3 regions of the Nesterenkonia xinjiangensis genome follow, and region 3 is predicted to be linked to each of the others. Evidence: riboswitches for the same ligand, from Rfam matches in the RefSeq annotation. Region 3 holds a riboswitch; each other region holds the start of a gene.
The links. Region 3 has a riboswitch for thiamine pyrophosphate ahead of thiC (phosphomethylpyrimidine synthase ThiC). Riboswitches for the same ligand answer to the same signal wherever they lie in the genome.
Positions count from the first base shown of each region.

Region 1: linked by a shared signal. The riboswitch ahead of thiD (bifunctional hydroxymethylpyrimidine kinase/phosphomethylpyrimidine kinase) and the one ahead of thiC (phosphomethylpyrimidine synthase ThiC) in region 3 are both predicted to bind thiamine pyrophosphate.
Region 2: linked by a shared signal. The riboswitch ahead of HNR09_RS09470 (3-oxoacyl-ACP reductase) and the one ahead of thiC (phosphomethylpyrimidine synthase ThiC) in region 3 are both predicted to bind thiamine pyrophosphate.

Region 1 is NZ_JACCFY010000001.1:3,277,610-3,288,152, forward strand. It holds gene HNR09_RS14675 (SOS response-associated peptidase) at 1-845, shown strand, start outside; gene HNR09_RS14680 (AEC family transporter) at 908-1,909, shown strand; gene HNR09_RS14685 (hypothetical protein) at 2,193-2,627, shown strand; gene HNR09_RS14690 (SGNH/GDSL hydrolase family protein) at 2,767-3,927, opposite strand; gene chrA (chromate efflux transporter) at 4,054-5,295, shown strand; TPP riboswitch at 5,366-5,484, shown strand; gene thiD (bifunctional hydroxymethylpyrimidine kinase/phosphomethylpyrimidine kinase) at 5,475-6,350, shown strand; gene HNR09_RS14705 (GTP pyrophosphokinase) at 6,353-7,348, opposite strand; gene HNR09_RS14710 (sugar-binding transcriptional regulator) at 7,536-8,531, opposite strand; gene HNR09_RS14715 (glycerol-3-phosphate dehydrogenase/oxidase) at 8,693-10,417, shown strand.
Region 2 is NZ_JACCFY010000001.1:2,076,635-2,087,177, forward strand. It holds gene HNR09_RS09440 (ABC transporter permease subunit) at 1-577, shown strand, start outside; gene HNR09_RS09445 (ABC transporter permease) at 582-1,526, shown strand; gene HNR09_RS09450 (ABC transporter ATP-binding protein) at 1,523-3,682, shown strand; gene HNR09_RS09455 (ABC transporter family substrate-binding protein) at 3,825-5,687, shown strand; gene HNR09_RS09460 (DinB family protein) at 5,876-6,460, shown strand; gene HNR09_RS09465 (carbon-nitrogen hydrolase family protein) at 6,539-7,378, shown strand; TPP riboswitch at 7,478-7,573, shown strand; gene HNR09_RS09470 (3-oxoacyl-ACP reductase) at 7,675-8,490, shown strand; gene HNR09_RS09475 (LLM class flavin-dependent oxidoreductase) at 8,493-9,851, shown strand; gene HNR09_RS09480 (aminodeoxychorismate lyase) at 9,832-10,543, opposite strand, start outside.
Region 3 is NZ_JACCFY010000001.1:2,341,238-2,351,780, reverse strand. It holds gene HNR09_RS10680 (sensor histidine kinase) at 1-926, opposite strand, end outside; gene HNR09_RS10675 (thiamine pyrophosphate-binding protein) at 1,030-2,736, opposite strand; gene HNR09_RS10670 (hypothetical protein) at 2,862-3,368, opposite strand; RNA gene ffs (signal recognition particle sRNA small type) at 3,443-3,539, opposite strand; tRNA gene HNR09_RS10660 (tRNA-Ser) at 3,692-3,776, shown strand; TPP riboswitch at 4,064-4,170, shown strand; gene thiC (phosphomethylpyrimidine synthase ThiC) at 4,212-5,960, shown strand; gene HNR09_RS10650 (O-methyltransferase) at 5,964-6,737, opposite strand; gene HNR09_RS10645 (dihydrofolate reductase family protein) at 6,849-7,358, opposite strand; partial or broken gene HNR09_RS10640 (IS3 family transposase) at 7,677-8,860, shown strand; gene HNR09_RS10635 (TetR/AcrR family transcriptional regulator) at 9,059-9,691, opposite strand; gene HNR09_RS10630 (nuclear transport factor 2 family protein) at 9,766-10,179, shown strand; gene HNR09_RS10625 (NAD(P)H-binding protein) at 10,176-10,543, shown strand, end outside.

The DNA of each region.
Region 1 (10,543 bases), 940 kb from region 3:
CCGGTGACCTGATCGATGCACTCGAGGCCTGCGGGATCGATGACGTCGCCCTGGCCGGCCCGGCCACCGGCGTCGATGCGTCGCCGGCGGGTCCGGAGCAGTCGTGGCGTGTCTCCTGGAACGTCGCGCCCACCTCCACTGTGCCGATCCTTGTGGAGCGATATGAGGAGGGTGCGGACGAGGCCGGGACGCACGCGGGGCGACAGCGGGAGATCCACCCGGCCCGGTGGGGCCTGCTCCCGCGGTGGGCGGAGACCGCCGCGTTCAGCTCGAAGACCTTCAACGCCCGCTCCGAGACGGTGGTCTCCAAACCCAGCTTCCGCTCTGCGGTGCGCCGCCGTCGGTGCGTGGTGCCCGTCCAGGGATACTACGAGTGGAAGGTGTCCCAGGAGCCGCAGACCGGCAAGACCGTCCGTGTCCCGCACCTCGTCCGAGACCGTGAACGGCCGCTGATCCTCTTCGCCGGTCTCTACGAATGGTGGAAGGACCCCGAGCGCGAGGCTCAGGGGCGGGACGCCTGGGTGCTCTCCACCACGATCCTCACCGGCCCGTCACCCGATGTCGGCGAGGACGGCGCAGGCCCGGCCCACGGTGACCGTCCGGTGCTCACCGAGCTGGCCCAGCTGCACGATCGTCTGCCGCTGGCCATGAGCGCCGACGAGGCGGCCGACTGGATCGCTCCGGGGGAGCGGAGCCGGGAGGACACGGAGGCGGATGTGGAGCGGCTGCGGCTCGGGGCTGTGGAAGTCGCTCGCGGGTGGACGCTGCATGAGGTGGACCGTGCGGTGGGCAATGTCCGCAATGACTCTCCTGAGCTGATCCGGCCCCCTGACGTCATGTTCTGAGCCCCCGCTGGGCGAGGCCCGGGGGAGTGCCACCCATGACCTAGGATCGTACGGTGCTCTCCATGCTCACGACGATCGCCCCGATGTTCCTCGTGCTCGTCGTCGGATTCCTGGCGGGCTTCGCCTCCCGATTCCGCGGATTCCAGGGTGCGTTGAACGCCTTCGTCTTCTATTTCGGACTGCCGGCCTTCGTGTTCTCCGCCGTGGTGGCCGCACCTCCGACCGGCCGCTTTCCGGTGGGGGCGGTGATCATCGCCGCGATGGTCACGTTGGCGCTCTCCGTGGGGACCTACGGCACGGCCCATCTGCTGGGTTCGCGTGCCCGTGCTGGGGCGGCGCCGACTTCACTGGCGGCCACCTTCGGCAACGTCGGCTACTTCGGCATCCCGATCACGCTGAGCACGATCGGGCCTGAGGCCGCACTGGCTGCCGGCATCATCCATCTGGTGCACAACATGATCTACATGACCGGTTATCCGGTGGTCCGCACGGCCCTCGGCGGGGCTGAGACCACGCCGCCGGGTCCCGGGGATGCGGGGGACACCTCCTCAGAGGTGGGGTTCCGCTCTGCCTGGCGACGTCGGCTCTGGCCGATCGTCCGCCGAGCGGTGCTGCTGAACCCCATCGCGCTCTCCATGGCCGCTGCACTGCTGGTGGTGATGACCCCGCTGGCCCCGCCCCAGGTGTTCTCGGAAGGGGTGGAGATGATCGGACAGACCGCGGTCCCGCTGGCGCTGTTCGCCGTAGGGCTGGCCATGCACCCCGCACTGGAGGGCATCCGCAGCGGCGGAGTGCCCAAGCGTTCGATCGCGCTGGGCACGGGGGTCAAACTTCTGCTGCTGCCTGGGGTCACCTGGCTGGCGGTGCTTCCTTTCCTGGACCACTTGGGGCCGGTCTGGGCCGCGACACTGGTGCTGATGGCGGCCATGCCGTCGTCCACCACGGTCTTCATCTTCTCCGAGGAATACGATGGAGACGGTCGTCTGGCCGCGGCGATCCTGGTGGCAGGCACCGTGCTGAGCGTGGTGACGTTGCCGATGATCGCCGAGCTGCTGCAGATATAGGGGAGGTCGCGACGGTCGGTCGGGGACCATCACCCTTCGGAGGCCGAGCTTGAGCACGCGTGAAGGCGGCAGGCTCTCCTGCCAGAACTCACTCGTCACCGGCCTCATCATCGTGACGATGGAATCGAACGTCACGTCTTAACAAGGCGAGTGATCTTCCCTAGTGTGGGGTGCAGAGTCCGTCGGGAATCGTGGACCGCAGGCATTCGATGTGCGGCGATGCGGCGGCGCTCACTGAGCACACGGAAGAATGAGAACACCGCAGAAGGGGTGCCGAGAGACAATGATGACACGGACTTTCTATGCCACCGCAGCAGCCGCAGCACTGACCATCGGCACAGCAGGAGCCGCCTCCGCTGCCGGTGACGGCCACCACCCCGCTGAGCCAGAGGCCCCCGCCCCGAGCCCCGAGCCAGTGCTCACGGAGACCGAAGAGCCGCCGAACGCCCCGGTTCTCGAGATCAACCGTCTCAACCACCTGGTGATCGTGACCTGGGAACCGGTGGATGGCGCTGAGACGTACCGGTGGTCACTGGCAAGCGAAGAAGAGACCGTCGACGGCGGCCTCACGCACGAGGGCAACCGGGCGATCGCGTACGACACCATAGGACTTGAGCCCGGTTTCTACACGCTCAGTGTGATCGGATTCGACGAGAACGGTGTTCCCGGCGAGGCAAGCAGTGTGGAGGTCCAGGTCGCCGGGATGATCGGCGGCTGAGCGATACCCACAACGCAGAGGTGCTCTGAAGGCCCCGCCAGAGGTGAGGGCCAGCTAGGTGCTAAGACGGGACATCCGCACCAGCGTCTCGGCGGGCCGTCCGCGACGCTGACGCAGTGTCGGGACGGCCCGCCGTCGTTCATCGTCCCGAAGGGCTCGCCAGCACTGCGCGGGCGAAACGTTCCCCGATGAAGCGGTGCGTCGCAGTGTCGGGGTGCAGGCCATCCGGCAGAGGACGGGTCTGTGCGTCGTCAGGACCATAGAGCTCCAGGCCGTCCACCAGGTGAAGGTCCGGGTCGGTCGAGGCTCGCTCTGTCACGATGCGCGTCAGCTCGGTCCGCACCACCGTCAGGTCGAGCCGCCCCTCAGAGACGTGTGCCGGATCCCCGGTGGCGTGGAAGACCCGACGCACGCCGCCGTCGTCATCCGTATGGTCCGTCGCGACGACCGGCCCGGGGGTGAGCTCCTGGATGCCGCACCACAGGGGCGTGATCACGTGCACCGGCGTGTGCGGATGGCCGTCGCGGATCGTGTCCAGGAAGCCGTGGACCGCCGGAGAGAAGCTGCGCAGCCGGAAGACGTCCCCGTTGACCACGTTGATCCCCAGCTTGAGGGTGATCACCTCGGCCGGCAGGTCACGGATGGTGCGGGCGGTGAACTGGTCGAGCATCGCATTGCCGCCGAAGCCCAGGTTCACCACGTCGTGGCCAGAGAGCCGCGCCGCCACGGCGGGCCATGTCCGGGAGGGGCCTTCCGCATCGGAGCCGTGGCTGATGGAGCTGCCGTGGTGCACCCAGCGCGGTCCGGCCGGCGGCACCGGGAACACAGGCTCGTCGCTCTGCAGGGACACCAGCTCGGCGGGCTCCTCATACGGCAGCCAGATCTCCACGAGCTTCTCTCCGGTAGGCAGCAGCCCTGTCGGCGCCGCATCGGAGAGCTCCACCGTCCATGGTGCGTCCGGCATGTCGCAGGGGTGCGCCACCGCTCGTGAGGTCAGGACGCCGTCGACCAGCACATCATGCACCGGCGCGGGGCGCACAGGGTCCTGACGGGCTCCCAGGTCGGTCGGCAGCACCTGCATCGACAGACGTCGGGCGCTGGTCCGCAGTCGGAGCCGCACACCGGCCGGCGCCGCCGCCACGGCTGCCGTGCCCGGATCATGGAGCTGGGCGCGCGCGTGGGCAGGCAGACGCTGGGGCAGGAGCCCGTGCCTCCCGGGGACGAGCTCCACCGCCCCATGGAGGTGGTGATCCATGATGCGGGTGGTCTGCAGGGCAGTGGCCTGGGACAGCTCGGTCATGCCTCCAGAGTCTACTGACCTCCCCGTGGCCGGCCTGCGGGTCCACCCGTCGCTCGCAGGCCGCAGAACGGGACGAGGCGGTGACGTTCGCCATCCGTTAACCTGACTTCGACAGTCTGGAGTCCTGTGAGCCACGTACACCACCCCTCAGTCCCCGCTCGAGGCCATGACGGCAGCGTCGCCGAGGTCTTCCTCATCTTCCTCCGTCTCGGACTGACCTCGTTCGGCGGTCCGGTCGCCCACCTGGCCTATTTCCGTGAGGCCTTCGTGGAGCGGCGCCGGTGGCTGAGCGAGAAGGCCTATGCGGATCTCGTCGCTCTGTGCCAGTTCCTGCCGGGGCCGGCCTCCAGCCAGGTTGGGATGGCCCTGGGTCTGCAGCGAGCCGGCTGGGGAGGGATGTGCGCGGCATGGTTCGCCTTCACCCTGCCCTCGGTGCTGCTCCTGGTGGCCTTCGCCTATGGTGTCGCCACGCTCGGGGACTTCTCTGATGCGGGCTGGATCCACGGGCTCAAGGCCGCCGCCGTCGGCGTCGTCGCCCATGCGGTGCTCGGCATGGCGAAGACGCTCACCCCGGATGCGCCCCGGGCGAGCATCGCCGCCGGGGCCATGATCACTGTGGTGCTCGTCCCGCAGCCTTTCGTGCAGGTGGGGGCGATCGCCGTCGCCGGACTGGTCGGCCTGCTGTGGCTGCGTCCCGAGACTCCTCAGCCCCGGGACGAGGACGCCTTCACCGTCAAGGTCTCCAAGAAGGTCTCCGCCGGTGCGCTGATCCTCTTCGGTGCCCTGCTGGTGGGGCTGCCGCTGCTGGTCGCCTCCGCCGGGTCGGCCGCTTGGCACGGGGCGGCCCAGCTGGTGGACCTCTTCTATCGCGCAGGCTCTCTGGTCTTCGGCGGCGGGCACGTGGTCCTCCCGCTGCTGGAGGCGGAGATGGTCGGGCCCGGGCTGGTCGACTCGGAGGTCTTCCTGGCCGGCTACGGCGCCGCCCAGGCGGTACCCGGCCCGCTCTTCACCTTCGCCGGCTACCTGGGCGCCTCGACGATCGAGGGACCCGGCGGTGCCGCCGGGGCACTGATCGCCGTGGGGGCGATCTTCCTGCCTGCGGCGCTGCTGGTCATCGGAGCCCTGCCGTTCTGGGAGGCGCTGCGGGGTGCGCCGCTGGCACGGCGGGCATTGACGGGTGTCAACGCCGGGGTGGTCGGAATCCTCGCGGCCGCGCTCTATGACCCGGTGTTCACCGCCGGAGTGCTCGACGTCGGCCTGGTCGCCCTGGCCGTGGCCGTGGCCTGCTTCGTCGCGTTGAACAGCTGGAAGGTGCCGGCCTGGGCGGTCGTCATCGGTGCAGGCTTCCTGGGCTGGATCGTGCTCTGAGCACCGTCCGGGACGTGCCGTCGTCGGGCAGACCGTGTGAGGTCCCGCACGCCCTCGTCGACTAGACTCGATCAGCGGCACGGGGTGCCTGAGCCTGCGGAGCGACTCTGCACAGCGGCTCAGGCTGAGAGCACACCCGTTGAACCTGATCCTGATCATGCTCGCGAAGGGATGCCCCGATGACGTCACCCTCCTCTGCTCGCCCAGCTCCGGGCTCCCCACGGGAGATTCCCAACATCCTCTCCATCGCCGGGACCGACCCCACCGGGGGAGCCGGGATCCACGCGGACCTGAAGAGCTTCGCCGCCCACGGCGGCTACGGGATGGCGGTGGTGACTGCGCTGGTCGCGCAGAACACCCAGGGTGTCCGGGAGATCCATCTGCCCCCGGTCTCCTTCCTGCAGGCGCAGCTGGAGGCGGTCAGCGATGACGTCTCTCTGGACGCGGTCAAGGTGGGCATGCTCGGAACGGTGGACGTCATCGAGACCGTCTCCACTTGGTGGGACGCTCTGCCGGGCCGGCCTTGGCTGGTGGTGGATCCGGTGATGGTCGCAACCTCGGGGGACCGGTTGCTCCAACCGGACGCGGAGCAGGCGCTCATCGGATTTCTGCACCGGGCGGACCTCATCACCCCGAACATCCCGGAGCTGGCGCTCCTGGCCGGAGGACCACCCTCCGAGGACGGCGAGTCGCTGATCCGCCAGGCCCGCACCGTGGCGGACGCCCATGACGTCGTCGTGCTCGCCAAAGGCGGACATTTCGACGACGACGAGGTCGAGGACATCCTGGTCCACCCGGCCGAGGACGACGGCACGCGCAGGCCCGAGGGGCGGCACGTCTCGGAGCGCATCCGCACCACCAACACCCACGGCACCGGCTGCTCGGTGTCCTCGGCGTTGGCCGCACTGCGGGCACGTGGACTGGACTGGGAGACGGCGGTGCCTGTGGTCAAGGAATGGATGACGGCGGCCCTGCGAGACACCGAGCGGCTCGACGTCGGCCGCGGCCACGGACCCATCCAGCACTTCGCGCAGCTGTGGGAACGCCGCTTCTGAGCTCAGTTCTGCTGAGAGGAGGCCTGCTGGGCGATGTCCTCCCACTTCCAGGCGGCTGTGGTGGCCTGCTCGCCGGAGAACTCGTCCTCCGAGAGCTCCTCATCCGGGAACCACGGCCCGGTGCGGGGCCGGTCGGCAGCGGCTGGGGTGGGGCCGGTGGCGCCCTGGCCAGAGGTGGGGGCCTGCTCCTTGAGCTGAGTCACGCGGTCCCTGATCTCAGCCATCTGGCGATCCAACGCGGCAGCCTTCTCCGCGGCGTCACGCAGCTCCTCGTGAATGTCGTCCGGGACCTCGCCGGAGTAGGTGTAGTAGATCTTGTGCTCCAGGGAGGCCCAGAAGTCCATGGCGACGGTGCGGATCTGCACCTCGACGTAGACGAACTCGGTGCGATTCGAGAGGAACACCGGAACCTGCACGATCACGTGCAGACTCTGGTAGCCATTGGGCTTGGGACTACGGATGTAGTCCTTGACCTCCACGACCCGCAGGTCCGGCTGGCTGCACAGCATCTCCGCCACCCAGTAGGCGTCGGAGACGAAAGAGGTGGTGATGCGGATGCCCGCGATGTCTCGGATCGATCCACGGATGCCCTCCAACGTCGGCTCGCAGCCGTAGCGCTGCACCTTGTCCAGGATCCGATCCAGGGACTTCAGCCGGAAGTTCACGTGCTCGATGGGGGAGTAGTCGCGGGTGTGCTCGAACTCCTCACGCAGCACGTTGATCTTGGTGAGGACCTCGTCCATGCCGAACTTGTAGTGCAGCTGGAACTCGGTGAGCTGTCGGCGGATGTCGATCATCCGCGGCACCACCCCGGTGGTGCCGTTCTTGCCGGCGTTGGTGTGGAGCTGCTTCAGCAGCTGCTGATAGGTGTCGTCCTCATGCTCCTCGCTCCGGGCGAGGGCGGCGCCGGTGGGCCGGGGCTGCTGCCGGGGGGAAGGGCTTCGCCCATCAGTCGACAGGAGACGGCTGTCGGCCTCAGTGGACTGGCCAGCGGACATGGTCACTCCTTCGTATTCCATCCCGGGGCAGAGCTGCTCGCCGGGGAGGTCGAGTCGGTGCACCTCGACCCCTTCGATTCTCGACCCTAGGAGCAGAACCTGTGAAGTCCCTCGACGGTTGTGGCCGAATCGATACCTTCTGCACCTCGATGGACTGCCGCGGGGAACTGCGGCGTGCGGGCACTGATCAGGCCCCTCCAGCAGCCTGATCGCGCGGGTGCCCGTAGGCCAGCCGGTCGGCGGAGATCTGGTCGAGCACCAGATCGGTGACGAGCCCGGCGGCGAGGGCTCCCCGCAGCGCCGGAACCTTGTGCGGCCCGTTGACCACACAGATCCGGCGCGGGACGCGGACCAGCTCCGAGGGCACCGGACCGGAGCCGCGGCGGTTGAGCGCGATGTCCTCCCAGCTGCCGTCCGCGCGGAGGAAGACGGTGCAGACATCGCCGACCACCTGCTCTGAGGAGAGCGCGTTGAGGTCGTCGCGGCTGAGGTACCCGCCGGAGTACACCTGGGAGGGCAGCCCTTCGGCGAAGGTGCCGACGCCGAAGACCGCCAGCGCGGCGCGACGGTGCATGTCCAGGATCCGCCGCGTCGAGCGTTCGCGCCACAGCGCCTGCTTGGTCTCCTCATAGTCGAAGAACGCGGGCACGGCGAAGACATGGGCGCGCGCGCCGTAGGCGGCGGCGAATCGCTCGACCACGCCGATCCCGGTGCCCAGGGGCGCGCCGATGCCCTCCGGCTCGGAGTTGACGGCTCCGTTGAGCTGGACGACGTGCAGGTCCGGAACCTCCCGTCTGTTCAGCCGGGCCACCACTGAGGTCATGGTCTGGCCCCAGGCGACGCCGACCACGGAGTCGGGACGTACCAGCCGGTCGACCAGGCCGGCGGCGAGCACCGCCACGCTGTCGCTGCGGCGCGAGGGGGCGTCGCCGCGTTCGGAGACGGCCACATGGGCGCGCACCCCGTAGAGCTCCCCGATCCGGTGCTCCAGGGCGCTGGGACGGTCCACGGGAGGGTGCAGGGAAATCCGCACGATGCCCTCGCGCCGCGCCTGCTGGAGGAGCCGGGAGACTGTCGATCGGGAGACGCCGAGCTCTGCGGCCACCGCCTGCATCGTGCGATGTTCCCCGTAGTACATCCGTGCAGCGTGGTACTCGGCCTTCTCCCGATACGTGGTCTTCATAGGGCGCAGTATCCCCTATTTCTGCACGTATGTGCAGATTCCTTGAGAAGATGCACCACACCCGGTGAGATGGGTCCCACATCGCCGTCCATGTGACAAGGAGATCGCCGGTGAGAGCAGAGCCGCTCAGCGCAGAGACCCGCCGTGAGGCGCTGGACGCCATGGCCGGGACCAGTCCCGAGGACCCTCTGGACATCCTGATCGTCGGCGGAGGTGTCGTCGGCGCAGCCGCGGCCTTCGACGCCGCCACCCGAGGCCTGCGTGTGGGTCTGGTGGAGTCGCAGGATCTGGCCCAGGGTACATCCTCCCGTTCCTCGAAGCTCGTCCACGGTGGTCTGCGCTATCTGCAGATGCTGGACTTCAAGCTCGTCGCCGAGGCCCTGCGCGAGCGCGACCTGCTGCTGAAGCACACCGCGCCGCACCTGGTCCGTGCCCTGCCGTTCGTCTTTCCCTTCGAGAAGCGTGTGGTCGACCGCGCCTTCATCGGCTCCGGCGTCTCGCTCTATGATGCGATGTCCATGCGGCCGGGGGAGAAGCGTCCGGTGCCGTTCCACCGCCATCTCTCCCGCACCCGCCTGCGCCAGCGCTTCGCCGGCCTGGACCACGAGAAGTTCATCGGTGCGCTGGAGTACTACGACGCCCAGGTCGACGATGCTCGCCTGGTGATGACTCTGGCTCGGAGCGCCCACAGCCTCGGCGCCCAGATCGCCACCCGTACCGAGGTGATCGAGTATCTGCGTGCGGAGGCTCCCGACGTCGACGACGCCGATCAGGCCGCCGCCGAGGACGCCCCGGTCCAGGGAGTGACCGTGCGGGACAAGGAGACCGGGCGACGCCTGGAGATCCACGCCCGGGAGACGATCCTGGCCGCCGGCGTCTGGACCGGACGTCAGCAGGAGGCCGCCGACGTGCCGTCTGGGCTGAAGGTGCTCGCCTCCAAGGGCATCCACATCACCGTGCCCAAGGACCGGATCGCCGCGGACGACCATGTCGGAGTGATCACGCAGACCGAGAAGTCGGTCCTGTTCATCATTCCCATGGGGAACTACTGGTCGATCGGCACCACCGACACCGCCTGGCACGAGGACGTCGACACGCCTGCACCGACCTCGGAGGACATCGACTACGTGCTCGAGCACGCCAACGCCGTGCTGGAGGCGGATCTCAGCCGGGAGGACGTCATCGGCAGCTGGGCGGGCCTGCGGCCGCTGCTGCAGCCGATGGAGACTGACGAGTCCAAGAGCTCCAAGGTCTCCCGCGAGCACACCGTCATGCAGCTCTCTCCGGGACTCTCCGCAGTGGCCGGGGGCAAGCTCACCACCTATCGGGTGATGGCCGAGGACATCATCTCCTTCGCGCTCGGAGACCGCCAGGTCCACCGCGAGAGCCTCACCCATGCGATGCCGCTGTTGGGCGCGCAGGGCTACAGCGAATGGGAGTCCCGTGCCCCAGAGATCGCCCGCGACTACGGCTGGTCCGACGAGACCGTGGACCGCCTGCTGAACCGCTATGGCGCCCTGCTGGCCGAGCTGCTCGCCCTGGTGGACCAGGACGCCGATCTCGGCGAGGAGGTCCCGGACAGCGGGGGCCACCTCCGCGTGGAGTTCGTCTACGCCGCCCGCGCCGAGGGAGCCCTGCACGTGGAGGATCTCTTGGAGCGTCGCACACGGGTCTTCCACGAGGTGCCGGACCGTGGTCTCCGGGCCATGGAGACCGTCGTCGAGCTGGTCGCCCCGATCCTGGCTTGGGATGAGGAGACCGTCGCCCGAGAGAAGGCGGCCTTCACCGGAGTGGTGGAGGCGCATCTGGCCGCCGAGCGCTCCAGCAGCGACGCCGAGGCGGCCGGACTGGTCTCCGCGGCGACGCCCGAATACCTGCCCGGCTAGTCCGAGGTGCCGCCGCCGCCGGGAGCTCCCGGCGGCGGCAGCATCACCGCAGCTCTGTGGCCCCGCCGGGGGCGGGCATTCGTGTATCCGCTGGGCGGTGTGATGGGCGACACTGAACGAGAGGCT
Region 2 (10,543 bases), 260 kb from region 3:
CACCTGGTACTCCTACTTCACGATGATCGTGCCCGTCCCGGTGGCCTACCTGCTGGTCCAACGGGGCGCCATCTGGGTCAACGAGCTGACCGGCCGACAGATCTTCTACGTCACGGGGTTCCGGAGCATCGGCGTGGAGGGCACCTGGAACCAGTTCGTGGACATGGCCGCCCACTACACGGTGCCCACTGTCGCGATGACGCTGTTCGGCTGGGCTGCGATGCAGATCTCGCAGCGGCAGTATCTGCTGGACTTCGTCAACGCGGACTTCGTCCGGACGGCACGAGCCACCGGTCTGACCCGGAACCAGGCGATCCGGAAGCACGCCCTGCGGGTGTCCTTCGTGCCCACCGCCCAGTCGATCGCCTTCACCATTCCGGCGCTGTTCACCGGCACGGTCATGGCCGAGATGGTCTTCAACTGGGACGGCCTCGGTTCCTGGGCACTGCGCGCGCTGCACGCCCACGACGTCAACTCCACCGTGATCATCGTCTTCTATGGCTGCATCATCTTCGCCATCGGTGCGATCCTCGCGGACTTCTTCACCTCCCTGGTCGACCCGAGAGTGAGGCTGTGATCCCATGTCCATCACTCCGCTCAGCACTGTGCAGAACACCCGTGCCTCCGCTGAGGAGATGCCCGGCCAGTCGGTGAGATTCCGACCGATGGGCAAGAAGCGGCTGATCCTCACCCGCTTCCTGCGCAACCGCCTGGCTGTGTTCGGCGTCTTCCTGCTGGCCCTGCTCAGTGCCTTCGCGCTCTTCGGGCACCACCTGACCCCCTGGCAGTACACGGAGCAGGACTTCCTCAACCTCGGCACCGGGCCCAGCGCGGAGCACTGGCTGGGCACCAACTCGGCCGGGGTGGACATGGTCGCCCTGCTCGCCCAGGGCACCCGGACCTCGTTGATGATCGGGCTGATCGTCGGCGTCCTGACCCCGCTGATGTCTCTGCTCGCCGGCTGTGCGATGGCGTATTTCGGCAAGTGGGTGGACCGCACCCTGATGTGGCTCATCGAGGCGCTGATCATGTTCCCGCAGATCATCCTGATCGGCATCATCATGACCGGGCGCGACGGCGGGCCGGTCACCCTGGCGTTCATCATGGTCTTCTTCGGCTGGATGGCCTCCGCCCGACTCATCCGAGGCATGTCGCTGTCCTTCGTGGATCGGGACTTCGTCAAGGCGGCCCGGTTCATGGGGGTCCACCCGCTGCGGATCGTCTGGCGGCACCTGGCGCCCAACTTGGCCTCGCTGGCGATCATCAACGCCACCACCAGCGTGTGGGGCGCGATCCTCGCGGAGATCTCACTGTCCTTCCTGGGCATCGGCGTCTCCGTGCCGGAGACCTCGCTGGGTCTGCTGATCTTCCAGGCGCGCAGCTACGTGTTCGGCCAGCAGCCGTGGATGTTCTGGGCGCCGGTGATCGCCTTCGGCCTCATCGTCGCGGCCCTGATGCTCATCAATGACGGGCTGCGCGACGCCCTCGACCCCGAGTCGCGTGCAGGAGGGAGGGCCACGGCATGAGCACCACATCAGTCGACGCCTCACCGCGCCCCCCGGGCGAGCAGTCCGAGGTCGTGCTCTCCGTGCGGGACCTCAACGTCCGTTTCCCGTCGGAGGCGGGCACCGTGCATGCGGTGCGCGGGATGGACTTCGACCTGCGGGCCGGGCAGGTCCTCGGGATCGTCGGCGAGTCCGGCTCCGGGAAGTCCGTGACCTCGATGGCCATCATGGGGCTGCTTCCGCAGAACGCTCGCATCGACGGGGAGATCCGCCTGGGCGGGGAGTCCCTGCTGGGACTCAGCGACAAGGAGATGAGCCGGCACCGGGGCAACACGATCTCCATGGTCTTCCAAGATCCGCTGAGCTCGCTGACCCCGGTACTGTCCGTCGGGCAGCAGATCACCGACGCCATCGGCAACCACAACCCGCAGATGACCCGGGAGCAGAAGGAGGCGCGCGCGGCCGAGCTGCTCGACAAGGTCGGTATCCCCTCCCCGGCGGAGCGGCTGAAGAACTTTCCGCACGAGTTCTCCGGAGGCATGCGGCAGCGGGTGATGATCGCCATCGCGATGGCCAATGACCCCGCGGTGATCATCTGCGACGAGCCGACGACGGCTCTGGACGTCACCGTGCAGGCCCAGGTGCTGGAGCTGCTGAAGGTGGCACAGCGGGAGACCGGGGCGGCGATCATCATGATCACCCACGATCTGGGCGTCGTCGCCGGTCTGGCCGACGATCTCATCGTCATGTACGCAGGGCGTCCGGTGGAGAAGGGGACGACCCGAGAGGTCTTCGCACGCCCGTCGATGCCCTACACCATGGGGCTGCTGGCGGCCGTCCCGCGTCTGGACGTCCACGCGGAGCATGCGCTGGCGACGATCCCGGGCCGGCCGCCGAATCTCACCGATCCGCCCAGCGGCTGCCCCTTCGCGCCGCGCTGTCCGATGGCCACCGGTCTCTGTGAGGAGGGCGAACCGGTGCTGCGGCCGGTGCCCATGCCGGGCGCGGACGGCGTCGGGCCGGTGCACAGCGCCGCCTGTGTGCGGCTCGAGGAGACGCATCTGTCCGACCCCCGGGTGGTCTACGGGGTGGAGAAGGTCGCCCCGTCGGCCATCGAGCTGACTCCACGGGAGTCGCGCCCGACGGTGCTGGAGGTCGCGCATCTGAGCCGGCGCTTCGAGCTGCGATCCCGGCTGCTGAAGCGCCGGCTGGGCACGATCCAGGCAGTGGATGACGTCAGCTTCGAGGTGCGGGAGGCCGAATGCTTCTCCATCGTGGGGGAGTCCGGCTCGGGGAAGAGCACCACGCTGCTGGAGATCATGGAGCTGGACCCGCCCGAGGGCTCCACGATCCATCTCGCAGGAACGGAGATCCTCGGCTCGAGGAAGAAGCACCGGGCGTCCAAAGAGCAGCGTGCCGGGATCCAGATGGTCTTCCAGGACCCCACCGGAGCTCTCTCCCCACGGCAGACCGTCTACGAGCTGCTCGCCGAGCCGATGCAGGCCCAGGGGTGGAAGCCGGAGCGCATCACCGCCCGGGTCTTCGAGCTGGTCGAGATCGTGGGCCTGCAGCCGGATCACCTGGACCGGTTCCCCAACGCCTTCTCCGGAGGGCAGCGGCAGCGCATCGGCATCGCCCGGGCGCTGGCCCTGGACCCGGAGGTCATCGTCCTCGACGAGCCGGTCTCCGCCCTGGACGTGTCCATCCAGGCCGGGGTCATCAATCTGCTGCAGCGGCTGAAGTCAGAGCTGGGGCTCTCCTACGTGATGGTCGCCCATGATCTCTCGGTGGTGCGCCACATCTCGGACCGGGTGGCGGTCATGTACCTGGGACGCCTGGTGGAGATCGGTGACGTCGAGCAGATCTATGAGAACCCGCGGCACCCCTACACGCAGGCTCTGCTCGCGGCGATCCCGGTGCCCGACCCTGAGGTCGAGACCCGCAGGAGACATCTCGTGCTGGAGGGCGATCTGCCTTCGCCCACGGACGTGCCGGTCGGCTGCAGCTTCCGTCCCCGGTGTCCTCTCTACGCGATGCTGCCGAAGGACAGGCAGACCGTGTGCGAGGAGGTCGAGCCCGAGCTGGAGCATCTGGACGGCAGAGGCGATGTCGACCAACGGGTGGCCTGCCACCATCCGACCGATCTGCTCGGTGTCCAGCAGACCTCGCTGAGCTGAGCGGCGATGTGCTGAAGAGTCTCCGGCCGGGGAGCCCGCCCGCCCCGACCGGTCAGTGGCCCTGAGACGGCGAAGCCTCGTCGGTCAGGGAGGGAAGAGCGGAGCTTGGGCGTCCGTGCATTCGTACTGGAGGAGAGGACAGATGACATTTCCGAAGAGAAGGACCCTGCGACGCAGGGCAGCGCTGCCCGGTGCCGTGCTGGCGATCGGCGCGCTGACCCTGTCGGCCTGCGGTGACGGTGACGGGGGAGGCGGTGGATCTGCTCCCGATGAGGCCTCACTGAGCGGCGACCTCGAGGAGGTCTATGACATCAACGCCCAGCCTGCCGACGCCCTCCAGGAGGGCGGCCAGCTCACCCTGCCGATCGGTCACTTGGGTCCGAACTTCAACGGTCTGACCAATGCGGGCAACGCGCAGGACACCCGGCAGATCCTCAGCGCCGTCCACACCGCCAGCGCCTGGAGGTTGGACCCGGAGGGCGACTACGTCCTGAACGAGGACTACTTCCTCTCCGCAGAGCAGGAGATCACCGACGACGGCGTCCAGCTGCTCCACTATGAGCTCAATCCGGAGGCCGTCTGGAACGACGGCACGCCGATCGACTTCGAGACCTATGAGCACACCCTCGCCATCCGTTCGGGGGACGAGGAGGGCTACGACCTGGTGAGCACCACGGCCTATGACCAGGTCGAGAGTGTCGAGCAGGGTGAGGATGAGTGGCACTTCACCATCACCATGGAGGAGATGTATCAGCCTTGGCAGAGCATCTTCAACGGGGGCAGTCAGGGGGACAGCCCCATCATCCACCCGGACGTTGACACTCCGGAGGAGTTCAACGACGGATTCGTGAACGACGTCCGTCCCGAGTTCCTCGCGGGCCCCTTCACCGTGGACACCATGGATCTGGCCGCCAATGTCATCTCGCTGGTGCCCAACGAGAACTGGTGGGGTGAGGCGCCGGTGCTCGATCGGCTGAACTTCGCCACCTATGAGACCAGTGCGACCATCCCGGCGTTCCAGAACGGCGAGATCGACGCCACCAGCGTCGCGACCCGGCCCCGCTACGAGGAGCTCACCGAGTGGTCCGAGGACGGTTACGACATCCGTCGGGGCCAGCGCATGGCCACCTGTGGCTTCGTGCTCAACGGGGACGCCACCAACCTCGACGACGTGGCGGTGCGTGAGGCGATCTTCCGCGTCCTGGACCGCGGGCAGCTCGCCGCCATCCAGTTCGAAGGCATCAACTGGGACGAGGAGACTCCCGGGTCCTGGCTGATGATGCCCTTCGATGAGCGCTATGAGGACGCCTACCCGGTCGAGGACGACGACCCGGAGGGTGCCGAGGAGGTGCTCGAGGAGGCCGGCTGGACCTTCGAGAGCGACGACGACGAGTTCCGCAGCCGCGACGGTGAGGAGCTCCGCGTCGTCTTCAACACCTTCGGGGATGACCCGATCAACCAGGCCATGGTCCAGGCCGCGCAGAGCATGGCGGCCGGTGCCGGGATGAACCTGGACGTCAACAACCAGGGGTCGGGGCAGTTCGGCGAGGTCGTCGGCGGACGTGACTTCGGCCTGGTCAACATGTGCTACGGCAAGGCCGGGGCGGACCCGACCAGTGCCCCCAACCAGTTCTACTCCACTGGTGACGGAAACCTGACCGGGCTGGGGAACGAGGAGCTCGACGACCGGATCAGCGAGCTGTTCGGCATCGAGGACGACGATGAGCGCTTTGCCGAAGCGCAGGCCCTGGAGCAGGAGGCGCTCAGCGAGTACTTCCACTACCTCGCCTACGCCAACGGTCCGGTGATCACCGCCTTCCGGGAGGGGCTCGCGAACTACGGTCCGAGCCTCTTCGAGACCACGGATTGGACTCAGGTCGGCTGGGAGGACGACGCCGGCCACGACGGCACCGACACCGGCGTCGACGTCGAGGAGCTCGAGGACACGGATCCCGAGGACGCGGACGAGGATGCTGACGAGGAAGACGCGGACGAGGAGGACTGAGGCTCTCCGGCCCCCGCGACGCGTCATGTGTCCCCGTCTTGTTCGTTCGTCCCCGTGCAATTCCACGGGGACGAACGAACAGGGCGGGGACAAGACGCAGAGCAGAGAGAGCCCGCCATGTGCGGGTGGTGTCAGGGTGCGGCCGGGGAACGGTGCCGTGGGAATGAGGCAGCTCTTACAGTTCCCCCATGAGCGATGATGATGCTGAGCCAGAGATGCTGCTGCGCTACCTGCAGGGGCTCCGTGAGGCCCTGCTGTGGAAGCTCGACGGCGTCCCGGAGCATGACGTCCGCCGGCCGCTGACGGCGACCGGGACGAACCTGCTGGGCCTGGTCAAACATGTGGCCAGCATGGAGATGGGCTACTTCACCGCACCGCTGGGCCGTCCCAGTCCGGTGCCGATGCCGTGGCTGGAGGCCGGCGCCGCCCTCAACGCGGACCTCTACGCGACTCAGGAGGAGAGCCGCGAGTGGGTGCGGGACTTCTACCGCACCTCCTGGCGGACCACCGACGACGCCGTCGCCGAGCTGGGCCTGGGTGCGCCCGCCCAGGTGCCCTGGTGGGGAGAGAACGGGCGCACCACTCTGGGGCGGCTGCTGGTCCACCTGATCGCTGAGACCGCACGGCACGCGGGTCATGCCGACATCCTGCGTGAGCAGCTCGACGGCGCCGTGGGCATGCAGGACGGCAATGACAACATGCCCCCGGCCGAGGATGCCGAGTGGCAGGACCATGTGGTGGAGCTGCAGCGCATCGCTGACGAATTCCTCTGAGCTTGAGGCGTCTGCGGAACCAGGGGAGGGATTCGGCCCGCGCTCCCGGGACGCGGCGCTGCGACGTAGGCTGGGCCCATGCGTATCGCAGCAGCACAGATCGTCACCGGTGAGGACCCGCAGCAGAACCTGGCGCTCGTGGAGAAGTGGACGGCGCAGGCCGCTGAGGCCGGCGCCCGTCTGGTGGTGTTCCCCGAGGCCGTGCAGCGCGCTTTCGGACACTCGCTGACGCCCATCGCCGAGCCTGTCGACGGAGCCTGGGGCACCGAACTGCGTCGGATCGCGGAGCGCCACGGGGTCGCGATCGTCGCGGGCATGTTCACCCCCGCACAGCCGGGGGAGCAGGGCCGCGAGCGGGTGACGAACACCCTGCTCGTGGTGGACGGCGCAGTGGACGGCACCGGAAACGGCGTGCTGGCCGCCTACGACAAGATCCACCTCTACGACGCCTTCGGCTTCCAGGAGTCCAAGACCGTGGCTCCCGGCGAGGCCCCGGCCCGGTTCGCTCTGGACGGGCAGACGCTGGGGCTGGCGACCTGCTATGACATCCGCTTCCCGAACCTGTTCACCGCCCACGCCCGGGCCGGCGCGCTCGCCACCATCCTGCCGGCGTCGTGGGGTGCCGGGCCGGGCAAGGTGGACCAGTGGCGGCTGCTGGCTCGTGCCCGGGCGCTGGACTCCACGCAGTACGTGATCGCCTGCGGCCAGGGCCTGCCCTCGGCCGCCGGCGTCGAGGCGGTGGAAGGGGCGCCCACCGGGGTGGGTCACTCGATGATCGTCTCGCCCACGGGAGAGATGCTCGCCGAGGCTGGCGAGGCCCCGGAGCTGCTGGTGGCCGACCTCGACGCCGACGTCGTCACCGCTGCCCGGCAGAGGCTCCCGGTGCTGGCCAACGCCCGGGAGATCCCGCAGGGCTAACGTTCACGGAGCCCAGAGGGCTCAGGAGTCTGCGGGACGCCGGCTGACGGCCCGTCCTGTCATCGACTGGCTGTGACGCCCGCCATGTGATGAGATGAAGGCTGTGACACGGGGTGCCGCGCACTGCGGCTGAGATGACACCCGTCGAACCTGATCCAGTTAGCACTGGCGAAGGGATCGTCCGGCTGGTGCGGCGTTTGGCCGCATCGCGGCGGTGAGCATCGGTCCGCAGATGGCCGCAGGCTCACGTCGCACATCGCCTGCGGGCTGCCTTCGCCTCGAGACGAGAGGCACGCATGAGCACCGCCACCATCACCACAGAAGTCACCTCCCAGCACGACGACGGCGCGCTGCCGCTGAGCGAACAGGTCGTCGTCGTCACCGGCGGCGCCCGCGGCCTGGGCGCGGCGATCACCCGCGCCTTCCTCAGCGAAGGCGCCCGGGTGGTGGTCAACTACCACTCCTCGCAGGCCGCCGCCGAGGAGATCGCCGCCGCCCACCCGGAGCGGGCGCTCGCGGTGCAGGCCGACGTCCGCGACGCGGAGCAGGTCCGCAGCCTGATCAGCACCGCGAGGGAGCATTTCGAGCGTCCGGTGACCACGGTGGTGAACAACGCCCTGGTGGACTTCGCTTTCACCGGCGACGCCCGCTCCAAGGCCGATGCGATCACCGCCGAGGAGTTCGAGGCCCAGTTCGCCGGCTCCGTGACCGGTCCGCTGAACCTCATCCAAGCGGCACTGCCCGGGATGCGCGAAGCCGGCCAGGGCCGAGTCATCACCATCGGCACCAACCTCTTCCAGCACCCGGTGGTGCCCTACCACGACTACACCGCCGCCAAAGCGGCCCTGCTCTCGCTGACCCGCACCTTCGCCGACGACCTCGGCCCCGAGGGCATCACCGTCAACATGGTCTCCGGTGGGCTGCTGCGCACCACCGACGCCTCCGCCGCCACTCCGGAGGCGGTCTTCGACGCCATCGCCGCCGGCACTCCGCTGCGCACGGTCACCACTCCGGAGCAGCTGGCTGACGCCGCGCTGTTCTTCGCCTGCCCGTGGTCCCGCGGGGTCACCGGACAGAACCTCATCGTCGATGGCGGGCTGGTGAAGGGCTGAGCATGGGAGCGGTCGCACCGGAGGTCAAGCTCAACCTGTTCCTCTTCGGCGTCGGGCACCACAAGGCCGCCTGGCGCGCCCCGGACTCCGCTGTCGAGCGCCTCGGCGACGTCGACTATTACATCGACCTGGCCCGCACCGCCGAGCGGGGGAAGCTGGATGCGGTGTTCTTCGCCGACGGCCACTCGCTGGGCATCGGCGCTGTCGAGGACGGCCCCACCTGGTTCCTGGAGCCGCTGACGCTGCTCTCCGCCATGAGTCAGCACACCGAACGGATTGGGCTGGTCAGCACGGTCTCCTCCACGTTCTGGACCCCGTTCCACGCGGCCCGGCTGCTCGCCGGCCTGGACCATATTACCGGCGGGCGCATCGGCTGGAACGTGGTGACCTCCATGTTCGACGCCGAGGCGCAGAACCACTCCTATCCGTCCATGCCTGCCCATGCAGAACGCTACGCCAGGGCCGAGGAGTTCATCGACGCCGTCATCCGGCTCTGGGACTCCTGGCCGCAGGAGTCCCTGCTGCACGAGCGGGACGGCCGCTACGCCGACGGTGGCATGATCGCGCCCATCGACCACCAAGGCGAGCACTTCCAGGTCGCGGGGCCGCTCAACGTGCCCCGCCCGCCGCAGGGCCGGCCGGTGCTCTTCCAGGCCGGGGCCTCGGAGCAGGGCAGGGACCTCGCCGCACGTCACGCGGAGGCGATCTACGCCGTCGCCTACGACGCCGAGGCCGCACTGGACTACAGCACCGACGTACGACGTCGGCTCGCCACCGTCGGCCGTGAGCCCCGCGGCACCGCGATCATGCCCGGGCTGGTCACCTACGTGGGCTCGACCATAGCTGAGGCGCGGGCCAAGCAGGCCGCTCTGGACGAGCTGCTGCCCACCGAAGCCTCGTTGCGCCAGCTGAGCGTGTTCATCGGTCAGGACGCCTCGGGCTGGGAGCTGGACGCGCCGGTCCCGGATCTGCCCCCGTTGGAGGAGTTCACCGGGCCCAAGGGCCGCTACGCGACGATCCTGCGGATCATCGCCACCGAACAGCCCACGGTCCGGCAGCTGCTGGGACGGCTCGCCGCCGGGGGAGGGCACTGCACCATGGTCGGCACCCCGGAGTCCGTCGCAGACGAGATCGAACGCTGGGTCGACTCCGGCGCCGCCGACGGCTTCAACCTCATGCCGCCCACCCTGCCGGGAGGGATCGAGGACTTCGTGGAGCACGTGGTCCCGGAGCTGCAGCGCCGTGGCCGGTTCCGGAGCGAATACACCGGCACCACGCTGCGCGACCACCTCGGCCTGCAGATCCCGGAGCGGCGCGGCTCCGAGGTGCAGGAGTCCGCGCTCAGTCCAGCGGGTGGTTGACAGGGAGGTCCTCGGCGAGCAGATCGATCAGCTCAGCGGTGAGCTCGTCGTCCACGGCCAGTTCGGCGTCGTCGAGGCGGGCCACCGGGGAGACCAGGCGCACGGAGGAGGCCAGGAAGAGATGGTCGGCGTCGAGCAGGTCCTGCGGAGTCAGCGGCCCGTAGCCCAGCTCCCACCCGGCCTTCTCGGCGGCGGTGAAGATCGCGCCCTGGGTGGTGCCGGGCAGGATGCCGGTCTCCAGCACCGGGGTGGTGAGTCGGCGGGCGCCGTTCGCCCCGCGGGTGACGATCAGCACCGTGGAGGTGGGTCCTTCCAGGACCTGCCCGTCGGAGGTGGTGTAGATGACGTCGTCGAAGCCATGCTGCCTCGCCCAGCGCAGCGAGGCCATGTTGACCGCGTAGCTCAGCGACTTCGCCCCCAGCAGCAGCCAGGGTGCGCGTTCGGCGGCGGTGGAGTCATAGCCGCGGTCCAGGAGGGTCACGCCCACCGGCTGGCCCCGGGTGGCGCGCATCGCCTCGGTCACCGGGCTCAGCAGCGCCCAGTACGTCCCGGCAAAGGCAGGATCGTCGGAGGCCGGCTCGCCCTCCACCCCGCGGGTGGCGACGAGCTTGATGGTCAGCTCATCCGGCAGGGCGCCGCGGGTGCGGTACTCCTCGAAGCCCAGTTCGACGGCCGCCCGCCAGCTCTGCGCC
Region 3 (10,543 bases):
TCCCGGATCTCCTGCAGAGCCGACGTCACCTCGCCCTGGGCGCGGACGAGCGTCTCGCGCAGCTCCTCGGGGTCCTGGGCGTGCATGCGTCGGGAGAGGCCCAGGTCCACGGCGAGCGCGGTGAGCCGCTGCTGGGCGCCGTCGTGGAGATCACGTTCGATCCGGCGTCGCTCGGCGTCGGCTGTATCCACCGCGTCGGAGCGGGCCTGATCGGCCTGCCGGATGCGGGCCTGGAGCTGGGCGGCCTCATCCGTGCCGTAGAAGGTGCGCAGCAGGCGTCGATCGAGCTCGCTCAGGCCGTGAATGATCCACGGAGAGGCGATCAACGTGGCCACAGCGGGCACCGTCAGGAGCAGCCGCGTGCTGCTGTCGAAGAGTGTGGAGTTCCGGAAGGCCGCATCGCTGGTCAGGAGCAGCATCAGCAGCACAGCGGCGGTGACGGTGCACAGCACCGCTCCCGCGGCGAGCAGGCTGGAGGCCAGGGCACCGCCCAGGGACCGGCCGAGCATGCCCGGCTTGGTCCGGTCCTTGGCGAGGACCAGACAACGCCACCAGGGCTTCCCCTCCGGGGTGGGCGGCGGGTTCAGCGTCTCTCCCAGCAGGTGGGTTGCCCGAGAGAACTGCAGCTGGTCCGCGATCCGAGCGGCGGCGGGGAGGACCACCACCGTCGTGACGCAGACGGCCGCCAGGCGAGCTGCCAGGGGCCACGAATCGATGCCGCCCAGGAAGCCGGGGCCGGCAGCTCCGGGGCTGAAGGTCAGGAACCGCCACAGCAGCAGGAACGCCGCCATCGGCAGCATCCACACCGCCCACCCCATGATCACCGAGATCAGTTCCGTGACCATCCGCTCCAGACGCGCCCGCAGGCTGAGCCGGACGCCGTCGTCGGGCGTCGTGCTGGCCTGGAGCTGGGGTGTCGTGGTCATCGCTTTCGAGCCTATGCCGCCTGGAATGAGTCCGCGAGCCATCCAACTGCCCGACCCAGGTGCAGAAAACTGCACCCGGACCGGGCATCACAGCAGGCCAGAGTCAGCGCTTCAACGCGTTGGCCACATCTTCCAACAGCTGCGGAATGTCATCGCGGTGGGTCACGGCCTCGATGAACACCAGCTTCTCGCGGTTCTCCATGGCATCCTGGCAGGCCTGCAGCAGCTCGGCCTCGGTGGTGGCCCGGCGGAAGAGGTGGCCCTCCTCCGTGGCGCCGAAGAGCTGCGGCACCAGCTCCCACCGCCAGGGGGCGATGTCGTTGTAGATCTCGTCGGGGCCGTGGATGGCGCGCTCGACGGTGTAGCCGTCGTTGTTGACCAGCACGATGACGGCGGGCAGCTTCTCGCGGATGATCACTCCCATCTCCTGGATGGTCAGCTGGGCGGAGCCGTCGCCGATCAGGAGCATGGGCCGGCGGCTGCGGTCGGCCAGGCCTGCCCCGAGGATGGCCGGCAGCGTGTAGCCGATGGAGCCCCACATGGGCTGGCCGATGAAGGTGGATCGGGCCGGGAACCGGTGGGTGGCCATGCCGAAGTAGCTGGTGCCCTGGTCGGCGGCCACGATGTTCTCCGACTCCAGCTGGGAGGCCAGGATCTCCCACATTCCGTTCTGGGTGAGCGGGCCCTCGGTCGGGTGGCGTGGAGCCTCCGGCTCGGGCGCCTGGGCGGCAGGCATGGGGACGACGTCGTCGAGGTCGACCACCACCCGGTGCACCACAGCCAGCGCCCGCTCCAGGGAGATCGGGGTGAAGACCTCGTCGCCGATGCGTGCTCCGAAGCGGGAGACGTCGATGAGCCGAGCGGGGTCCAGATCCATGGAGAATCCGGCGGTGGTGTTGTCCGTGTACTCGACTCCGAGAGTGATCAGTGCGTCCGCACCTTCGATGACGTCCCTGACCCGCTGCTGCGAGGCCGCCCCGGAGTAGATGCCGACGAAGTTCTCATCGGACTCGTCCACCAGGGTCTTACCCCAGGCCAGAGTCGCGAAGGGCAGGTTCGAGTCGGCGAGGAAGGAGGCGAGCTCCTCGGTGGCACCGAGCCGGTGGACCAGCAGATCCGCCAGCACGGCGGTGCGCCGGCCGGGCAGGAAGCGGCGCAGCGCCTCCTCGAAGGCGGCCTCCGCACCGGGGGTGGTCACCGGCAGGTCGGTGGTCAGCGGCTCCGACGGAGGGAAGGCGGGGACCGCGGCGACGTCGGCGGCCAGCATCAGATAGCCGGGGCGACGGCGGAAGACGACGTCGCGCAGGACCCGGTCGATCTCCCAGGTGGCGGTGGCGGCATCGAGATCGGCGTGGGCGCAGGTGACCTCCTCGGCCATGCGCAGGAAGTGTTTGAAGTCGCCGTCGCCCAGCGAGTGATGGATCTTGCGTCCGGACGCCTGCGTCTCCTTCGGCGGGGCGCCGACGATCTGCACCACCGGCACTGACTCCGCGTAGGAGCCGGCCAGGGCGTTGATCGCGGAGAGCTCACCGACGCCATAGGTGGTCAGGAAGGCACCGATCCCGCGGATGCGCGCGTAACCGTCGGCGGTGTAGCCGGCATTGAGCTCATTGGCGGAGCCGACCCATCGGATGTCCCGGTGGGCGACCACGTGGTCCAGGAAATGCAGGTTGAAGTCACCGGGGACGCCGAAGAGCTCGGTCAGGCCCAGTTCGGCGAGCCGGTCGAGCAGGTAGTCGCCGATCGTGTAGCCCGGCGTGCTCGGGCTCGGAGACGAAGCCGGAGCCTCAGGGGTGGGGTTCTCGGACACGTGGTCAGCCTTCCGGTCATGGCGGTCCGCCTTGTGGGCGTCCGCCGGATTGAAGAGGTCAGTGCGTCCCGGGTCACAGGATGCGCCTGCCCCATTGTCCAGGAAGTCCGGAGGTCCCGCGCGCGTCAGCCGGGGGTGCCCTGCCCGTCCGCCTGTCGGCGCTCCATCTCAGCGATCCTCCAGGTGACGACACCTCCGGCCAGTGCCAGTACTACCCGCGGTGCGGGGACACGGAGCCGGCGCAGCCCTGACTCCAGTGCCGTGTCTGCCCAGAGGCCCGTGCGCATCACGGCGTAGGCGGCACCTCCGAAGAATCCGGCGGCAGCCAGACGGACGGCCAGCGGGGACTCGCATTCGGCCTCGGCCTCGCCGTCGGCCTCGGATCGAGGGGGCTCGGCTCGCTCGTCGCCCTCCAGCCCGATCTGCCGGGCGATCCGCTGCGCCTGCTCGGGACAGAGGAACATCCCCGCCATCGTGATCGAGGGGGCCCAGACGATGGTCTCCCGCAGCCAGCGCGGGTAGCGGCGGACGGGGATGAGTGCGACGGCGCCACTCGCCAGGCCCTGGCCGATGGGACCACGGCAGATCTGGAGCAGCGGAGACGGTGTGCGTCGAGGCGTGGGATCAGTCATGTGCTCCACGGTAGGGAGGAAGCACGGCGTCGTCGTCATCCCGGAGGGGGAGTTCGTGGTTCCGCCCGGAGGCATGAGGAGGCCCCACGTGCACCTGCCAGAGCCCGCCTACCCTTGCTACCTTCCGGTCCTGGGGGAGTTCAGCAGGATGACACCACACGTGGGGCCGGCAACCATGGTAGCCCGCAGGGCTCCACACACGCCAGCTGAGCACCCGCCGGAACCCAGATCCGGGCACGATGTGCATTTTCCTGCTGTTCTCCGCTAGCATGGAGTCTGCTCTCGCGACGCCGGGTGTTCGCACCCGCAGATCGAGCGCTGAAGGAGGATTCGCCTAGCGGCCTATGGCGCACGCTTGGAACGCGTGTTGGGTTCACGCCCTCGGGGGTTCAAATCCCCCATCCTCCGCCCACAGCACGAGGCCCCCGGTCATCTGGCCGGGGGCCTCGTCGCGTCTGCGGTGCCGTTTCCTCTCCCGGCGTCAACGTTTCTCCGCACCCCACACTTCTCGAGTGGCCACGTCTGACGGCATCTGCCCGGGGCGCGCCGACGAGCACCTCCAGATCCCGTGATTCGCGGCCACGGGATGCACCCGGGACACGTGACGCGATGCACGACCGACACCCGACGCGCTCCCGTCCTCCCAGGTCACGCGTCATATGCCGACGTCCGCGCCGTGCAGTGGGCTACGCTCGACGAGTCCACACGGGTGCCCCTGCAGGGGCTGAGATCAGGCGATGCACGCCTGGACCGTCGAACCTGACCGGGTCATGCCGGCGTAGGAAGTGAGGGCTCATCATGAGCGATTTCTCTCAGCACACCTCTGTCTCCACCTCCCCCACCATGGAGGTCCACCCTGCCCACGAACGGGCGAGCGTCAGCGACAGCGAGGGCATGGAGGTCCCCGTGACCCGGGTTCACCTCCATGATGCCCCGGACGGCTCCGTCCACGAGCCTGTGGACGTCTACCGGACCGCAGGTCCCGGGGGCGACCCCCTCGAGGGCCTGCCGCCGTTCCGTGACCCATGGATCACGGCGCGCGGTGACACCGTCACGTACGAAGGCCGGGGCCGCCGTCTCAGCGACGACGGCCGCTCGGCCGTCCGCCGCGGTGGGGCGAGCGAGGAGTGGCGGGGCCGACGTCCCGCCCCGCGGAGAGCCGCCGAGGGGCGCAGGGTCTCCCAGATGCACTATGCCCGCCGCGGCATCATCACCGAGGAGATGCGCTTCGCCGCGCTGCGCGAGGGCTGCGAGCCGGAGATGGTCCGCCGCGAGGTGGCCGCCGGCCGGGCCATCATCCCGGCCAACATCAACCACCCCGAGTCCGAGCCGATGGTCATCGGCCGGGAGTTCCTGGTGAAGATCAACGCCAACATCGGCAACTCGGCGGTCACCAGCTCGATCTCCGAGGAGGTGGACAAGCTGCGGTGGGCCAACCGGTGGGGCGCCGACACCGTCATGGATCTCTCCACCGGTGATGACATCCACACCACCCGGGAGTGGATCCTGCGGAACGCTCCGGTGCCGATCGGCACGGTGCCCATCTATCAGGCTCTGGAGAAGGTCCATGGCGACGTCTCCGCCCTGAGCTGGGAGGTCTTCCGGGACACGGTGATCGAGCAGTGCGAGCAGGGTGTGGACTACATGACCGTCCACGCCGGCGTGCTGCTGCGTCATGTGCCGCTGACCGCGGAGCGCGTCACCGGGATGGTCTCCCGGGGCGGCTCGATCATGGCCGGCTGGTGCTTGGCACATCACCGGGAGAACTTCCTCTACACCCATTACGACGAGCTCTGCGAGATCTTCGCCGCCTACGACGTCGCCTTCTCTTTGGGCGACGGGCTGCGCCCCGGGTCCATCGCCGACGCGAACGACGAGGCACAGTTCGCCGAGCTGGACACCCTGGCGGAGCTGACCGGGCGCGCCTGGGGTCACGATGTGCAGGTGATGGTCGAGGGTCCAGGCCACATCCCGCTGCATCTGGTGCGCGAGAACGTGGAGCGTCAGCAGGAGCGCTGCCACGGGGCCCCGTTCTACACGCTGGGACCGCTGGTCACCGACATCGCACCGGGGTACGACCACATCACCAGCGCGATCGGCGCCACGGAGATCGCCCGCTACGGCACGGCGATGCTCTGCTATGTCACGCCCAAAGAGCATCTGGGCCTGCCGAATCGCGAGGACGTCCGGGCCGGAGTGATCACCTATAAGATCGCCGCCCATGCCGCCGACCTCGCCAAGGGGCACCCGGCGGCCCAGAACCGTGATGATGCGCTCTCGAAGGCCCGGTTCGAGTTCCGCTGGAAGGACCAGTTCGCCCTCTCCCTGGACCCGGAGACCGCGCAGGCCTTCCATGACGAGACCCTGCCCGCCGAGCCGGCGAAGACTGCGCACTTCTGCTCGATGTGCGGGCCGAAGTTCTGCTCCATGCGGATCTCCCAGGACATCCGTGACGAGTTCGGCTCGGCGGAGGATCAGCGGGGCATCGTCGCCGAGGGCATGGCTGCCAAGAGCCGGGAGTTCACGGCCTCCGGCGGCAACGTGTACCTGCAGCCTGACATCCCGGTGGGGCCGCCGGTGACGGAGTCCTGAGCTTCAGCCTCGGGTGACCACCGCCAGGCTGAACCCGTCCCAGCTCTTCGCTCCGACGGTCTGCACGGCTGTGGCCTCGAGCCGCGGATCTTCGCCCTGCATGGTGAGGAATCGCCGGATGCCCTGGATGTCTGGGTCGTCGGAGTCCGCCTCGAGCACCCCGCCGTCGCGGACCACATTGTCCCCGATGATCACGGTGCCCGGCCGGACCATCTCCATCACCAGCTCCAGGTAGCGCGGGTTGCCGGCCTTGTCGGCGTCGAGGAACACCAGGTCGAAGGGCTCGCGCGTCCCAGTGCGGACCTCCTCCACCAGGGACTGCAGGGTCTGCTCCGCGGAGCCCAGACGGATGTCCACCTTCTCCCCCACGCCGGCCGCGTCCAGGTTCGCCCGGGCGACGGTGGCGTGGTGGGGCTCGACCTCACAGGTGACGATGCCGCCGCCGTCGTCGAGGGCGCGGGCCATCCACAACGTGGAGAAGCCGGCCAGCGTGCCGACCTCGAGCACCTGCCGGGCCCCGGAGATCCGCACCATCAGCTCCAGATGCTTGCCCTGGGCCGCGGAGATCTCGATGGCCGGCAGCCCGCCCTCCTCCGCCCGGCGCTGGACCGCGGCGAACTCGGGCCCAGGGCGGACCACGGCCTGCTCCACATAGGCGTCGACGGCGGCGGCCTTCGGGGCCCCGACGTCGGGCCCCGAGCGGGCCAGCGATGAGCTCGGCGTCTCGGCGGCGGATGAGTGGTCTGCGGGGAGGCGCTCTGCGTCAGAAGTGTCCATGACCGCCACCCTAGGGCGGGCCGCTGACGCGCGGAAGACCCGACCTTCGCGGACGGGCCCAGAGGCCTGATCTGGTGTCACCGTCCGCAGTCCACTTCGTCGGGTACCTGCTCAGATCGCTCGACGACGCACCCGATAGCGCAGGTGAAGCACCCCGTCGCCCTGAACCACCACCTCAGGATCCTCCAGCAGGTGCTGTGCGTCCACGGGCCCGAAGTAGCGCTTGCCGGACCCGAACACGACAGGTGCGACGTCCATGCGCACCTCGTCGACCAGTCCTGCGGTGAGCACCTGGCCGTCGACGAATGAGAACGGCGCCTCGGGATACCACCCCTCGGGCCTGCCTCGGTGGGTCACGACGACGACATGGGGAACACCGGGAGGTGTTCCGTCCCAGCCATTCGTCATGTCGAAGACGTGGCGACCGACGATCGTCGCCCCGATCTGGTCCCAGTACGGCCGGACGTAGTCGTAGGACGTCTGCGACACCTTCAAGACGCCGCTCTCGTCCAACGGCACGTCACCGCTGAGCAACCAGTCGAACAGCGGCCCGGGCTGATCATTCGCGTCCGCGATGAAGCCATCTACCGAGACCGACGCGTACATCACTACTTCGCCCACGGGCCCTCCTCCGCTGCGGGAGTGCCTCCAGGCTAACGTCTCGTGGGCTGTCCGTCCTAGTAGTACTTTGTTAGGTGGGTCCGGCGCGTTGGCAGTAGGGGCAGCAGCTGAGCATTCGGATGATTGCTGCTTGGAGCTCGATCAGCAGCTGGCAGAAGCTTAGGCTGCCCCTGGGGCTTTTGGGTCGGCTGCCAGGCGTTGGATGGTGATGAACAGGTGGGCTGCGCTGACCAGGGTCACGTGGTGGTGCCAGCGGGGCTGATGCAGGAACAGGTGACATCTGATGTTTAGCGCCGTGAGTGCTGGGCAGGAGAGGATGTCCCTACGGCAGGAAAGTACCCGGAGGAGTTCCGGGAAGATGTTGTCGCGGTCGCGAAGAACCGCGAGGCCGGTGTGAGTCTGAAGCAGATCGCAGCTGATTTCGGGATCAGCTACGCGACCCTGACGAACTGGATGCGTCAGGACGCCACGGATGCTGGTGAGCGCGAGGGCCGCACCACGGATCAGAAGGACGAGCTGCGTGAGCTGCGTCGGCGTAACCGACTGCTAGAGCAGCAGAACCTGGTGCTGCGCCGGGCCGCAGCGTACTTATCGCAGGCGAATCTGCCGTCAAAAGGCTCTACCCGCTCGTAGGCGATCTCGCCGCCATCGAAGGTGTTCCTGTGGCGGTGACGTGCCGGGTATTGAAGATCGCCCGCCAGCCCTACTACCGATGGCTGGCCAACCCCATCACTGACGCCGAATGGGAAGAAGCCCACCGGCTCAACGCGCTGATCGAAGCTCACCGGGAGGATCCGGAGTTCGGGTACCGCTACCTCGCCGATGAGGCCGAGGACGCCGGCTACCCGATGGCGGTGCGCACCGCGTGGCGGCTGTGCAACACCCAAGGGGTGGCTTCGGTGATCAGCCGCAAGCGTCGGGGCAAAGGCACCCGCCCCGGCCCGCCGGTCCATGACGACCGGGTGCAGCGGAACGTCCGGGCTGATGCTCCGAATCAGGTCTGGCTGACCAATATCACCGAGCATCACACCGCTGAGGGCAAGCTGTATCTGTGCGCGATCAAGGATGTCTGCTCCCGTAGGATCGTCGGCTACGCGATCGACTCGAGGATGAAGTCCTCACGGGCAGTGCGGGCGATCAATAACGCTGTGGCCCGCCGCGGGGCCGCCAACGTGGCCGGATGCATTCTTCACTCAGACCGTGGGTCGCAATTTCGAGCGAAGAAAGTCACCCGGGTGCTGGAGCACCACGGGCTGATCGGCTCGATGGGCCAGGTCGGAGCTGCTGGTGATAACGCGGCGATGGAGTCCTTCTACTCCCTGCTGCAGAACAACGTCCTTGACCGTGAGGTTTGGGCGACCCGCCAACAGCTGCGGATGAAGATCCTCACCTGGATCGAGAAGACCTACCACCGAAGGAGGAAGCAGCAGGAGCTGGGGAAGATGACCCCGGTAAAGTTCGAAGCACGCCTAGTGGAGCAGGCAGTCGCCCTGGCGGCCTAAGAACGAACTGTCACCTGCTCCTGCATCAGCCCCTTTCCATCTGGAGGGCCATCCGGTCCTGCTCGGTCCTGAGTAGGCCCAGTGGTACAGCCCCGGCGTAGTGAGCTTGGAGCAGCTTAGTGCGTTCGTCACAGAGATGATCGCATTCAACGACCGGGGTTTTGCGTTCGGTCTTGGCCGTGGCGAAGTGCTATTAGGTCATTGCCCCGAGCGGCTTCCTCCGCTGACTGAGGAGTCCTCGGCGACGCCTACGATCAGGGAGTCGATGACACGCAGGATGCCGTCAATCACCTGCTCTGCGGGCAACTTCTCTTGGACGACTTGGCATGCGAGAAGATCGGCACGGGTCAGAGCCAGGATCGCGTGCGCACCCAGCCGGGGTTGGACCGCGTCGCCCAGACGGGCGAGCTCGCCAGCGAGAACCTCATGGATCCAGCGATAGTCATCGGATTCGAAGATGGTCGGGGCACCGGCCACTTGGCGCGTGTCCTCTATCGCTCGCACCAGTTCGAGGTTGTCGAGCTTCAACCGCACGAGCCCCTCAACGACAGCGCGCACTCGAGCGTCGGGGGTCGACCCGGGACCGAGTGGCGGCGGTCCGGACCGAACTGCGCTGGCGATGCCATCGGTGCGCGCCCTCAGCACGCTGCGCAGCAGTCCGGCCCGATCCCCGAAGTTCCGAAACAGCGTCGCTTTCCCCACGCCCGCCGCATCAGCGATCTCGTTCATGGAGACCGCAGGACCATCGGCTGAACCCTGGAAGATCTCATCGGCGATCCGCAGAATCGTCTGCTGATTCCGCCGGGCGTCCGCCCTGCTCTGGCGCACCATCAGAACCTCCTTGATAAACGGACCAATGGTCCGCTACACTCAATCGGACCGCTGGACCGATTATAGGAGATGCCGTGCCCCACGCACCAGCCACCCCCGAACAGCTCTTCCGCACCGGACTCGAACACCTCTGGGGAGGCGACGTTCAGGGCTGGCTCGACACCTTCACCGACGATGTCGTCTTCGAGTTCCCCTTCGCACCCAAAGACCGGCCAAAGAGGCTTGTCGGCAAAGAGGCACTCGCGAGCTACATCCAGGACCTGCCCGAGACCCTATCGGTCGACCGGGCACCACACCTGACAGTCCACGAGACCACCGATCAGTCCACCGTCGTCATCGAGATGAGCATCTCGGCCACCGTGAAGGCAACTGGCGCAGCGTACGACCAGGACTATGTCATCATCCTGTGGACCTCAGACGGCAAAGTCACCCGCTACCGCGACTACTGGAACCCGCTCGTCGGCGCAGACCTCGGCGGCGACGCATGAGCCGCTATCTCATTACCGGCGCCACCGGCAACACCGGTGCACCACTCGTCAGCGAGCTATTGCGCCGTGGGGAAAACGTGGTGGCCGCGCATCGACGCGCGACCTCGCCCGCAGACACCGCAGCCGTGACATTCGACTGGTACGACCCTTCGACGCACGATCGCGCGCTGGAGGACGTCGACGCGATGTACCTCGTTCCGCCACCGCTTGACCCTGAACCGCAAACGGTGATGATCCCGTTCCTGAAGCTCGCGCGAGAGCACGGTGTTCGCCGCGTGGTGTTACTCGGTGCCTCGATAGTGCCCAGTGGCGGACCTGCAATCGGCCAGGTGCACGCCGCATTGCCGGAACTGGCGATCGAGTG